3 regions of the Arthrobacter parietis genome follow, and region 2 is predicted to be linked to each of the others. Evidence: riboswitches for the same ligand, from Rfam matches in the RefSeq annotation. Region 2 holds a riboswitch; each other region holds the start of a gene.

What was found. Region 2 has a riboswitch for S-adenosylmethionine ahead of ABFX19_RS02550 (rhodanese-like domain-containing protein). Riboswitches for the same ligand answer to the same signal wherever they lie in the genome.
Region 1: another riboswitch for S-adenosylmethionine. It lies ahead of metX (homoserine O-acetyltransferase MetX); the one in region 2 lies ahead of ABFX19_RS02550 (rhodanese-like domain-containing protein).
Region 3: another riboswitch for S-adenosylmethionine. It lies ahead of ABFX19_RS05195 (bifunctional o-acetylhomoserine/o-acetylserine sulfhydrylase); the one in region 2 lies ahead of ABFX19_RS02550 (rhodanese-like domain-containing protein).

Annotation. Positions count from the first base shown of each region.
Region 1 covers NZ_BAAAON010000010.1:146,771-150,782, forward strand. Annotated here, with positions in the region: gene ABFX19_RS15315 (CPBP family intramembrane glutamic endopeptidase) at 1-80, shown strand, start outside; gene ABFX19_RS15320 (VOC family protein) at 125-766, opposite strand; SAM riboswitch class IV at 1,102-1,232, shown strand; gene metX (homoserine O-acetyltransferase MetX) at 1,250-2,437, shown strand; gene ABFX19_RS15330 (alpha/beta hydrolase) at 2,493-3,251, shown strand; gene ABFX19_RS15335 (class I SAM-dependent methyltransferase) at 3,284-3,928, shown strand; gene ABFX19_RS15340 (RNA-binding S4 domain-containing protein) at 3,903-4,012, opposite strand, start outside.
Region 2 covers NZ_BAAAON010000001.1:541,382-545,393, reverse strand. Annotated here, with positions in the region: gene ABFX19_RS02555 (O-succinylhomoserine sulfhydrylase) at 1-795, opposite strand, end outside; gene ABFX19_RS02550 (rhodanese-like domain-containing protein) at 884-1,417, opposite strand; SAM riboswitch class IV at 1,424-1,549, opposite strand; gene ABFX19_RS02545 (aminodeoxychorismate lyase) at 1,825-2,679, opposite strand; gene ABFX19_RS02540 (hypothetical protein) at 2,705-2,989, opposite strand; gene pabB (aminodeoxychorismate synthase component I) at 3,087-4,012, opposite strand, start outside.
Region 3 covers NZ_BAAAON010000001.1:1,108,341-1,112,352, forward strand. Annotated here, with positions in the region: gene ABFX19_RS05190 (PHP domain-containing protein) at 47-1,066, shown strand; gene ABFX19_RS05195 (bifunctional o-acetylhomoserine/o-acetylserine sulfhydrylase) at 1,081-2,406, opposite strand; SAM riboswitch class IV at 2,450-2,565, opposite strand; partial or broken gene ABFX19_RS05200 (transketolase-like TK C-terminal-containing protein) at 2,702-4,012, opposite strand, start outside.

The DNA of each region.
Region 1 (4,012 bases), on a different contig from region 2:
TGATAGCGCATGCGCTGCTGGACATTGCAGGCTTTGTCGGCTTCGCGCTCTTCGGCCCGGCTATCGGCATCGGAAGCTAACCCCCGGCCACGCGGCCTGGGGAACCAGCGTCCGAAAGAACCAATTAGATCCGGACCGCACCCTTCGGGGTTTCGAACGCTACCGACATGATGCCGGGCGTGCCGTTGGGGGCGATCCACTCGACGTCGACGTCGTCCAACGGGTGGGTGACGGGCGTTCCGAGCCACTCTGTGACGCGCTCTGCCGACCCGGCGATGGTGAGCGCGCTGAGGCGCACGGACGCGGTGCGCGCCTGGGATGGGTGGAGGGACTCCGTGCCTTCATCCCAGCGGATCATGTAGGGGACCTGAGGGTCAGCGATGAGGCCCTTGATGCCGATCTGCTGCCAGGTCAGCTCCTGCCCGTCCGGGAATTTGCGGTTACCGGGGACGGCGCTGCGGCCAAGGCGGTCCTCGAACGGGGCGAGGTCATCAACGGCTACGCACCAGCCCATCCAGCCGCCGCCGGCCTCGGACCGTGCCCGCACCGCCTGGCCAAATGGAGCCTTGTCCGAGGCTGGGTGGTCAAGGACCTCGACTACCTCGAGGTACTGGCCGTTGACCAACGGAAAAATCATGTTGCGGGTGCCAAACCGCGGGTGGATTCCACCCTTCACGAATTCAACTCCGAGGGCGTCGGAAATCCGTTCCGCAGTAGCAGTCAGTCCGTCAGGTTCGCAGGCATAAGACACATGATCCAGGCGCATGGCCCCATTTTGGCACTTTGTGATGGAGGCCTCGACTAAGGGTTACCTAAGTCACACCGCGGGCGACGATGTTCCAAGCAAAACCCAAGGTCAGAGCCGGATAGTTGCTTCACACAGGGAGCCCGGTTCCGAGACCGCCGGAGTTTCCTGCCAGGGACGCCCACTGGGTGTCCCCCTTGAGTGGGGCCGACCGTTTTCCCATAGACGCCGAACGGCCCCACTCAAGCATCCTCTGCCGCACGCGCGCCTTTCACGGCTACTACGCCAGCCGGCTTCATTTCACGGCGAGTCACACAAGTTGCCCTCACCCGCGCTGGTCAGGTTTCCTAATACGAGGTAACGAGTGACAGTGCGGCAGGTTCCACCCGCCATCAGCCCCGGCTTGCTGTCCGGCAACCCTCCCTCGCGGCGGGGTGCCCCGGGTGAAGACCAGGCCCTGCATGCAGTGCAGGAGCAAGCGCGATTCAGTGAGGCGGCAGGGTTTTGACAGGCATCACCACAGCGGTTCCGCAGCCGGAAGCGGGGCTGGTTGACGGCGTCGTCGTGCAACGGTTCCGGATTGGCCCGTTGGCGCTGGAAACAGGCGGCCATTTGCCCGATGTCGTCCTCGCCTACGAGACCTGGGGCACGCTCAATGCCGATGCCTCCAATGCGGTGCTGATCGAGCACGCACTCACCGGCAGCTCACATGTAGCGCGGGGCGAGTCCTCCGAGGATGGCTGGTGGGACGGGTTGGTGGGTCCGGGCAGAACCATCGACACGAACCGCTACTTCGTGGTGTCCATCAATATGCTGGGCGGCTGTTACGGATCCACGGGGCCGGCGTCGCTTGATCCGGAGGGCAAGCCGTGGGGTTCGCGTTTCCCCTTCGTCACCATCCGCGATTCCGTGCGTGCCGAGGCACTGCTCGCAGACCTGCTGGGCATCTCCTCCTGGCACTCCGTGCTGGGTGGGTCAATGGGAGGCGCGAGGGCTCTTGAGTGGGCTGTCACCTATCCCGGGCGGGTGCAACGGTGCGCCGTCATCGCGTGCGGAGCAGCGAGCACCGCGGAGCAGATCGCCTTCGCGCAGGCCCAGGTGCAGGCCATTCGCCTCGACCCGCGGTTCACCGGCGGCGACTACTACGGAAGCGCCGGTCCCGAGGATGGGTTGGGCCTTGCCCGGCGCATCGCGCACATCACCTACCGTTCGGAGGCGGAACTCGTACACCGGTTCGGTCGGGCAGCGCAGGGTATGGAAGAGCCTTTTGGGTCGTCGGTGCCGGGCGGGCGCGGCCGCTACCAGGTGGAGAGCTACCTGGACCATCAGGCGGAAAAGCTGGTCCGGCGGTTTGACGCCAACAGCTACGTCATCCTCACTGAAGCGCTCATGAGCCACGACGTTGCCCGTGACCGGGGGAGCCTCAGCACTGCACTCGCAGCTGCCTCGGCAGAGTTCTTCGTCGCGGCGGTGGATTCGGATCGCCTCTACTGGCCTCGCCAGTCCGTTGAACTGGCGTCCGCATTGCCCGGGAACGTTGCCGTCCACACCATTGAATCTCCCATCGGCCACGATGCCTTCCTCACCGAGATTGCGCAGCTTGAGCCCGCGCTGGCAGCAGCGTTCTATAGCAACACCGACGACGGCGATGTCAAGGAGAGCGCCTCAGCGCTACGGTTGCGCGCGGGCTGAGTCGCAGCCTGCCGCAGCACGCAGCCGGCACAGTTCAACATGCCACTATGGAGCTATGACGAATTTTTCCTCGACTGACGGTTCTGCTGCGCCCTCCTCCGCCTCCTCCTCCGCCTCCGCCTCCGCCCCCGAGACCGGGCCCGGGACCGGCCCGGCCTCGACCGCACCGACTGTCGTCTGGTCGAAGCCCGAAGACGAGCGCTCCGGCTCGCCGCTCCTGGTGCTGCTGCACGGACACATGGCCAACGAGGAAGACCTCATGGGTATCCTCGACTTCCTGCCCGACGAGTTCACCGTGGCATCCGTACGTGCGCCGGTCGCCCTGGGAGCAGGTTTCACCTGGTTCCCGCTGATGCAGGACGCCGCCTATTCGGTCGACAAGGTCACCGCCGCCGTCCAGGACGTCATTGACTGGGTCGACTCCATCAAGCAGTCGCACTCGAGCGTCACCCTGCTCGGCTTCTCGATGGGCATGGCAGTGGCAAGCTCCATGCTGCGTGCCCGGCCCGCAGACTACGCGGCCGTCGTCGGGCTCTCAGGGTTTGTTGTGCCGACCGACGGCAGCACGTTCTTCAACGACAGCGCGCTTGTTGCGAAGCCAGTGCCGTTCTTCTGGGGCCGGGATCAGGAAGACCCGGTCATTCCCGCCGATCGAATCGAGTTCACCCACGGCTGGCTGAACCGCCACACCAAGCTCACCAAGGTGCTCTACGCGGGCATGTACCACAGCATCAACGCACAGGAACTGGGACATGTGCGGGAATTTCTGCAGATGGTGGTGCCCGGCGTCAGCCGGACACCACTGTCACGGTAACGCCGTTACGGTGGCGGGTTAGACTCCCGAATGTGAAGAAAGAAACGCTCTGGGACGCAGGAAAACGCGCGGACCCCAACAGGTCAGCCGCCTACATCCAGCGTTTTGAACAGCTGATATCCGAGGGTGCGGACTTACACGGGGAAGCCCGGTGCGTCGACGCAATGGCTCCCCGAAATGCGCGTATTCTCGACGCCGGCTGCGGGCAAGGCCGGGTTGGCGGGGAACTGGCGCTGCGTGGCCATTCCGTGGTGGGAGTTGACGCGGACGCCCAGTTGGTCGAAGCGGCGAGGGCAGCCCACCCAGGGCCTGTGTGGCTGGTGGGAGACTTGACAGAGCTGGATCTGCCGGCCCGCGGAGTGGCTAAGTCCTTTGACGTGATTGTCTGCGCAGGAAACGTCCTCGCCTTCCTTGCTCCGGGCACGGCGCCACAGGTTCTTGCACGCCTGCATCGCCACCTGGCGCGCGGTGGACGCCTGATCGTCGGGTTCGGCGCCGGGCGCGGCTACACCTTCGACCAGTTTTTCACTGACGTCGCCGGCGCCGGCTTCTCCGTCTCCTTGCGCCTGGCCACGTGGGATCTTCAGGCCTGGACGCCAACATCGGACTTTCTCGTTGCGGTGTGCGAAGCCGAAGCCCGCGATGCCTGCGTTATCCCTGCACCACTGTCACGGTAACGCCGTTCACCGTCACGGAATCACCGGGATGAATCTGGCGTCCCCGGCGATCCTCGATCTCACCGTTGACTTTCACCAGGCCGT
Region 2 (4,012 bases):
CAGGGAAAGGGTTTCCAGTCCCTTGAGGAGGGTCCAGGCATTGAATGACGACAGCGCGGGCCCGGTGTGCCGCATGAGTGTCTTCACCGGACCCTCGATGAACTCCCTGCGGCCGAGGATCGCGCCGCCCAGCACCCGGCCCTGCCCGTCGATGTGTTTGGTGCCGGAATAGACGACGACGTCGGCACCCAGTTCCGTACACCGCTGCAGCAGCGGTGTGGCGAAGACATTGTCGACGACGACCTGCGCACCGGCCGCGTGGCCGAGCTCAACGACCGCCCGGATATCGACGATCTCCTGCATCGGATTGGACGGCGACTCAAAGAAGACCGCCGTGGTGGGAATGCTCAGTGCTTCCTGCCACTGGCCGAGGTCCCAGCCGTCCACGAAGACAGTCTCCACACCCCAGCGCGGCAGAATCTCGTTGAGGATGACGAAGCACGAGCCGAAGAGGCTGCGTGAGGCAACAACGCGGTCGCCCGAGGCCAGGAGGGCACCGAGCGCGGTGAAGACGGCAGACATGCCGCTGGCTGTGGCGAAGCACGCCTCCGCACCCTCGAGCAGGCGAAGCCGCTCCTGGAACATGGCGACAGTCGGGTTGCCGTACCGGGAGTATACAAAGCGGTCGACGTCCCCGGTGAAGGCTGCCTCCGCCGCCGCAGCAGAGGAATACACAAAGCCCGAGTTCAGGAAGAGCGCCTCGGACGTCTCCTCGAAGTTGGACCGTGCCAGCCCCCCGCGTACCGCGAGGGTATCGGGTGACCAGGCAGCGCCGTCGTCATCCGGGCGTTGGATTCGGGGGTAGCCGCCGTTCCCCGCGATGGGCTCACGGCTGGCCGCCGGAGAGAACGACGACGGCGCGGGCTCACTTACTGGCGTGTGCTCATTCACGGGCGTCGCCACGGTCCGTTGCCGAACGGGCAGCGCCGGTCCGTTCTGTGATCGCGGTCTGTCCTGTGGTCGTTGCGTGATCTGTCGTATCCGTGCTCTCTGGGGCTTCTTCTGCATGCACTGTGGTGGCGAGGCCGCTGGAGCGCCAGCCGCCGTCGGCCTCAAATCCGTGCAGCACGTTGTAGGCAGTGTGACCGGCGGCGGTGGCATTCTGTGCTGCTGCCACAGAACGGACGCCGGAACGGCACAGGAAAAGCAGTTCGCGGCCCTTGAGCCCGTTCAGCTGGTTGAGGAAGGAGACGTTACGGCTGCCGTCGGAGCGCGTCCACTCGAGGAAGAGGGGGACGGTCCCGGCGTCGGTGAGGTCGGGAACGCCGACGCTCCGCCATTCCTCGACAGTGCGGACATCCACCAGCACGGCGCCCTTGCTGACGCGTTCCACCGCATCACGTGCGGTGATGTTGCCGGCATAGCCGTTGCCGGGCCGGGAATTCGCCGGGGGATGGGGGTTGGAATGCAGTGCCATTGTGTCTCCTCACGCTGTGCACGCTGGTGATCATGGGATGTGATCGTTGTGCCGAGTAGTCACCTGAGGCACCCCGCCGTGAAAGAGGGTTGCCGTCCAGCAAGTCAGGGCTTGGCGCTGGCACTCGTTACTCCGGAATGAACGTAGCACCGGCGGCGCCATGCCTGCCATGCCGGGCCGTAACGTGCGGTAACGCCCGTGGTACTCGGGCCAAAGGCGCCGGGGCGTGGCAGGTCCGAGCCAAAAGCGCCGATGCGTGGCAGGCCTGAGCCAAAAGTGCCGATGCGTGGCAGGTTCGTGGGGATGTCCCCACGATCCTGCGAATTCCCGGCACTTTTGCGGTTGGACCAGGGAACGGACGAGTGGGCCAGGGAACGGGCGGTCGGGCTGGGGGACGGGCGCTCGGGCTAGGAGACGGACGCTATGAGACCGCTCAACTCCGCGGTCAACTCGGGCGAAAGCGTCACCGGCTTTCCGTCGATGGACTCGACCTCGGCGAGCAGACGGACGCTCGAGATCAGCCAAACGCCGTCAGACTCGAACAGGTCTTCCGGCACGAGCGGTCCGTAACCCAAATCCCAACCTGCCTCACGGGCCGCCGCAAACAGTGCGCCCTGCGAGGTGCCGGGGAGGATCCCGCTCTCAAGCTGCGGCGTGATGAGGTGCTTGACGCCGTCGATGACCTGCGCGATCAGGACTGTCGACGTCGGGCCCTCGAGGACCTTGCCGTCAGACGAGGTGAAGATGACATCGTCGGCGCCGTGCGAGCGCGCATAGCGGACCGCCGCCATGTTCACCGCGTAGGAAAGGGTCTTCGCGCCCATCAGCAGCCACGGAGCACGCTGGGCAACCGTGCTGTCATAGCCGCGGTCAAGCAGGAGGACCGACAGCCGCTGGCCGCGCAACCCGACCGGTACGGCGGACACCTGGACCCACGCGGTGGCTCCCGCCTCTGGTTCGCCCCGGGTGGCGACGAGTTTGACCACGAGTTCGCCATCGTCGTCGGCTGCCGCCAGCGCGGTGGTGATGGCGCGTTCCCACACGTCCGACGACGGAACCTTCAGTTCCAGCGCATCGGCGGACGTCGCCAGCCGGGCGAGGTGGGCCTGCAGCTTCCGGGGAGCGCCGTTGACCGCGAGCATTGTTTCGAAGATGCCGTCACCCCGCGTGATCCCGGTGTCGGTAACCATCAGCTGCGGCTGTGCTGCGTCAGCTATGCGGCCGTCGGGACGGGCGGGGTCGAGGAACACCAGAACAGTCATGCGATCAGCATAGTGACCGGGCAGGTCAGGAGCTCGTGTCGTTGTCCTCGTTCAGCCCGCGCTGGGCAAAGTCTGCTTCATCGGAAGCTTCCGCAGGGAGGGGATCGGCAGCGTCCGGAACCTGGTCCGGTGCGTAGTCGATGAGACCGGCGTCGACCCGTTCCTGCTCCGTTGCGGCCGCCAGGGCATCGTCATCGAGGCGTTCAGGCTGCCCCGCATGGCCCTGATGGATGCGATTGGGAAGGAACTCGTTATCCGGCTCCGGAACGTCGTTCAGGTTGGGCGTGTTTTCATCGTTGGAGCTAGTCATGACCGTTCTCCTTCGTTGCACTTTCCTCGGGCGTCCCATGCTTCCACAGACGCCAAGTGGACGAAAGGCCCGCTCAGCGAACCGCTCGATCGCAGCGTCAGCTGGGGAAGCTCGAACCAAGCGCAGACAGCACCCCGAACGCCTTCGTCCGGACCTCGTCCCACTCCTCGGCGGGGTCGGAATCCGCAGTGATCGCGCCGCCCACTCCGAGTGTGAGGCGGGTGCCGCCGTCGTCGTCCTCCAGCACGAGAGTGCGGATGACGACGGCGAGATCCGCCGCCCCATCGAGGGAAAAGTAGCCGGCGGCGCCGGCGTAGACGCCGCGGGGTGCTTCCTCGAGCCGGTCCAGGATAGCCATGGTGCTGATCTTCGGCGCACCCGTCATTGAGCCGGCAGGAAATGCGGCCGCAACGGCTTCGGCACGGGAGGAACCGGGCCGGAGCCGGGCGTCGATGGTGCTCACCATCTGGTGAACGGTTGCATAGGTCTCGATGTCGCACAACCGGGTCACCGTCACGGTGCCGGGGACTGCAAGGTGGGAGAGGTCATTGCGGAGCAGGTCCACAATCATGATGTTCTCTGCCCGGTCCTTCGTGCTGGTGCGCAGATCCTCCTGGAGGGCGGCGTCTTGGGCTGGGTCCGGGGAGCGGCGCCGGGTTCCTTTGATTGGTTCGGCCCGCATTCCGCCGGTGGAGTCCAGCCGCAGGAATCGTTCGGGCGAGGTGCTCGCGACGGCGAAGCCCGGGAAGGTGAAGTAGTGCGCAAACGGGGCAGGATTGGCGCCTCGCAGGGCGAGGTAGATGCCGAATGGGTCGACGGGCGTTTCCTCGCGTGAGGTCAGGGCCGTCGTCAGGCACACCTCATACGAGTTGCCGTCCGTGATTTCCGCCTTGGCCGCACGGATTTTCTCCAGGTAGGGCTCGCGTGTGTCCCGCGCAGTGAAGCGGGGTGCACTCAGTGGGCGCGGTGCACCCACCGGACTTGTCACCGCCGGAGCAGCGCCCCCGGAAAGCACGACGGCGC
Region 3 (4,012 bases), 570 kb from region 2:
TTCCCTGCACCAGGCCACCACCGCGTAAATGGTGGAAGATGGGCCTATGGATGCCACCGCCGCATTGAATGAGATCGCCTTCTGGCTGGAACGGGAACTGGCTCCGAGTTTCAAGGTTCAGGCGTTCCGCAAGGCCGCAGCGGCCATTGCCGAGCTGGAGCCCGACGAACTCGCACAACGCGCCCGCGACGGCCGGCTCAAGCGAATGAAGGGCATCGGAGCGCGCTCCCATGAGGTCATCACCCAAGCGCTCAACGGTGAAGTGCCGGCCTATCTCGCCGACCTCCGCGAGCGCTCGAAAGAAGCCCTGGCCAGCGGCGGCTCGGAGCTGAGGGCCCTCCTCCGCGGTGACCTGCACAGTCACAGCGACTGGTCCGACGGCGGGAGTCCCATCCCGCTCATGGTCGACGCCGCGCGTGCGCTCAATCATGAATACCTGGTGCTCACGGACCACTCCCCCACCCTGAAGATCGCGAACGGCCTGAGCGCGGAGCGCCTCACGGAGCAACTCCAGATCGTGGACCAGATCAACAACGACGACGGCGGCAACGGCTTCCGCCTTTTGAAGGGCATCGAGGTGGACATCCTTGAAGACGGAACACTGGATCAGTCGCCGGAGATGCTCGATGAGCTGGACATCGTTGTCGCCAGTGTCCACTCCAAGCTGCGCTCCGACCGCCGCACCATGACCGCACGCATGCTGGGCGGCATTCGCGATCCCCATACCAACGTCCTTGGCCACTGCACGGGCCGTCTTGTCCAGGGTTCCCGCGGCCAGCGTCCACAGTCCGAGTTCGACGCCCGGAAGGTGTTCACCGCCTGTGCCGAGAACAACGTAGCGGTGGAGATCAATTCACGTCCCGAGCGGCAGGATCCGCCGGATGACCTGATCCAGCTGGCACTCGAAGCCGGATGTCTCTTCAGCATCGACAGCGACGCGCACGCCCCCGGTCAGCTGGATTTCCTCCAGTACGGGGCGGAGCGCGCCGAGGCGAACGGCGTGCCGGCGGACCGCATCATTACGACGTGGCCGTTGGACAAGCTGCTCGCCTGGGCGCGCTCCTGAAAGCTTCCCGAACTCTAGGCGTCCAGGAATTCCTTGGCTGCCCTGAAACCGGATTCAAGGTCCGCCAGAATGTCATCAATGTGTTCAATACCCACTGAGAGCCGCACCAGGCCGGGTGTGACACCGGCAATGGCCTGCTGCTCAGGCGATAGCTGGCTATGCGTGGTCGACGCCGGGTGGATCACCAGCGAACGGACGTCGCCGAGGTTCGCCACATGCGAATGCAGTTCCAGGGCATCCACGAAGCGCTTGCCGGCCTCGGCGCCGCCGGCCAGGTTGAAGGACACAATGGCGCCGATCCCCTTCGGCCCGTACGTGCGGCCGCGCTCATACCAGGGGCTCGAGGGCAGCCCGGCATAGGCGACCGACTCGACATCCTCACGCGCTTCCAGCCACTGAGCCACGTCGACCGCGTTGGAGACATGCCGCTCCATCCGCAGGCTCAGGGTTTCCAGGCCCTGGGCGATCAGGAACGCGTTGAACGGGGATACCGCCGAGCCGAGGTCCCGCAGCAACTGGACCCGGGCCTTGAGGATGTAGGACAGGTTGGCCCCGAGGGCACCATCCGCACCCAGATCCCGTGCGTACACCAGACCGTTGTATGTCGGGTCCGGCGTATTGAAGCCCGGGAAACGGTTGGGATCCTTGCCGAAATCAAACTTTCCCGAGTCAACGATCACGCCGGCGATCGCCGTACCGTGGCCGCCCAGGTATTTGGTGGCCGAGTGGACAACGATGTCCGCGCCCCACTCCAGGGGCCGGATGAGGTAAGGGGTGGCAAGGGTGTTGTCCACGATCAGCGGCACACCGGCGTCGTGAGCGGTCCGGGACACGCCCTCAATGTCGAGTACGTCCTGCCGCGGGTTGGAGACGACCTCCGCGAAGAACAGCTTGGTGTTGGGCTGCACAGCGTCCCGCCACTGGTCCAGATTGTCCGGATCCGCCACGAAGGTGACCGAAATGCCGAACTTCTTCAGCGTATGGGCCAGCAGGTTGTAGGTTCCGCCGTACAGGCTCGGACTGGCGACGACGTGATCGCCGGCCTCCGCGACATTCAGGATCGCGAAGGTCTCCGCCGCCTGACCTGAGCTGAGCAGCAGCGCGCCCAGCCCGCCTTCAAGGCTGGCGATCCGCTGCTCAACAGCATCCTGCGTGGGGTTGCCGATCCGCGTGTAGATGGGAGCCAGTTCGGCAAGGGCAAACCGGTTGGCGGCGCTTTCGGCACTGGGAAAGACGAACGACGTGGTCTGGTAGATCGGCAGGGCGCGGGCTCCCGTGGCGCTGTCGGGTTCCTGGCCGGCGTGGATCTGGCGGGTTTCGAAAGACCATTGGTTGGACATTCAAGGCTCCTTTGGCATGGGCCCGGCATGGTGGGAGCACCGCGGGCCGCGCTTGCCGTCCGGCTGGTGCCGGGCGGCCAGGTCTTCACCCGGAGCACCCCACCGCAGCTGGAGGGTTGCTGGCCAGCAAGCCGGGGCTTGGTGCTGGCACTCATGACCACGGCCAGTGTAGGCACAGGAGTATCACGCCGCACGAAGATGACGTTCCATGTAATCCACCCGTTGAGTTGCAGAAGTTTTTGTCGCCTAGTTGCAGGTAAAAGTGTTTCTAGGCCGCAACTAGGCGACAAAAACGTCAGGGGAGGGTGAGGAGTGCGTACTTCTCCATCGCTTGGCGTGGTGCGTCCGCGTCAATTTCTCCCCGCTTCGCGAGGAGCTGAAGAGTGCGTACGACGACGGAGGCTGGGTCGATCTTGAAGTACCGCCTGGCTGCGGCGCGTGTGTCGGAAAAGCCGAACCCGTCCGCTCCGAGTGTGGCGAAGTCCTGCGGCAGGAACTGGCGGATTTGATCCGGAACAGCCTTCATGTAGTCGGTGACGGCCACGATCGGTCCGGGTGCGTCCCCAAGCTGCTGGGTGACGAAGGGAACGCGGGCCTCTGCATCGGGGTTGAGGAAGGCCTCCTCCTCGGCGGCGAGTGCGTCACGCCGCAGCTCCGTCCACGAAGTCACCGACCACACATCGGCCGAAACACCCCAGTGGTCTGCCAGGAGTTCCTGCGCCTCGAGCGCCCACGGGACGGCCACGCCGGAGGCGAGGATCTGCGCCTTCGGCCGGCCGCCGTCGTCGTTGCCGGGCTTCAGCCTGTACACGCCGCGCACCACGGCGTCGGCATCCAACCCGGCGGGAAGCGGCGGCTGGATGATCGGCTCGTTGTAGACGGTCAGGTAGTACATGACGTTTCGATCGTCGGAATTCGCGCCGTACAAGCGCTCCAGTCCTGCACGCATGATGATGCCGAGTTCATACCCGTAGGCCGGGTCGTAGGTGATGACGGCGGGGTTGGTGGAGGCAAGGATGGGTGAGTGTCCGTCGGCGTGTTGGAGGCCTTCGCCGGTGAGGGTGGTGCGGCCTGCGGTGGCGCCGATGATGAACCCGCGGGTCATCTGGTCTCCTGCTGCCCAGAAGGAATCTCCCGTGCGCTGGAATCCGAACATTGAGTAGAACACGTAGATCGGAATCAGCGGCTCACCGTGGGTTGCATAGGCGGTACCCGCAGCCGTGAAGGCAGCCACCGCACCGGCCTCATTGATCCCCGGATGCAGGATCTGGCCTTGAATCGATTCCTTGTACGCGAGAACCAACTCCCGGTCAACGGAGAGGTAGTTCTGGCCGTCCGGGTTGTAGATCTTCGCTGTCGGGAAAAAGGCGTCCATGCCGAAGGTTCTGGACTCATCCGGAACAATGGGGACAATCCGGGACCCCAGCCCTTTCTCCCGCATGAGATCTTTCAGGAGGCGGACGAAAGCCATCGTTGTGGCGGCCTGCTGCTTCCCCGAGCCACGGTTCGCAACCTCGTACGCCTTGTCCCCCGGCAGCTCCAGTGCCGCCGCCTCGGTACGGCGTTCAGGAACAAATCCGCCCAGGGCACGGCGCCCGTCCAGGAG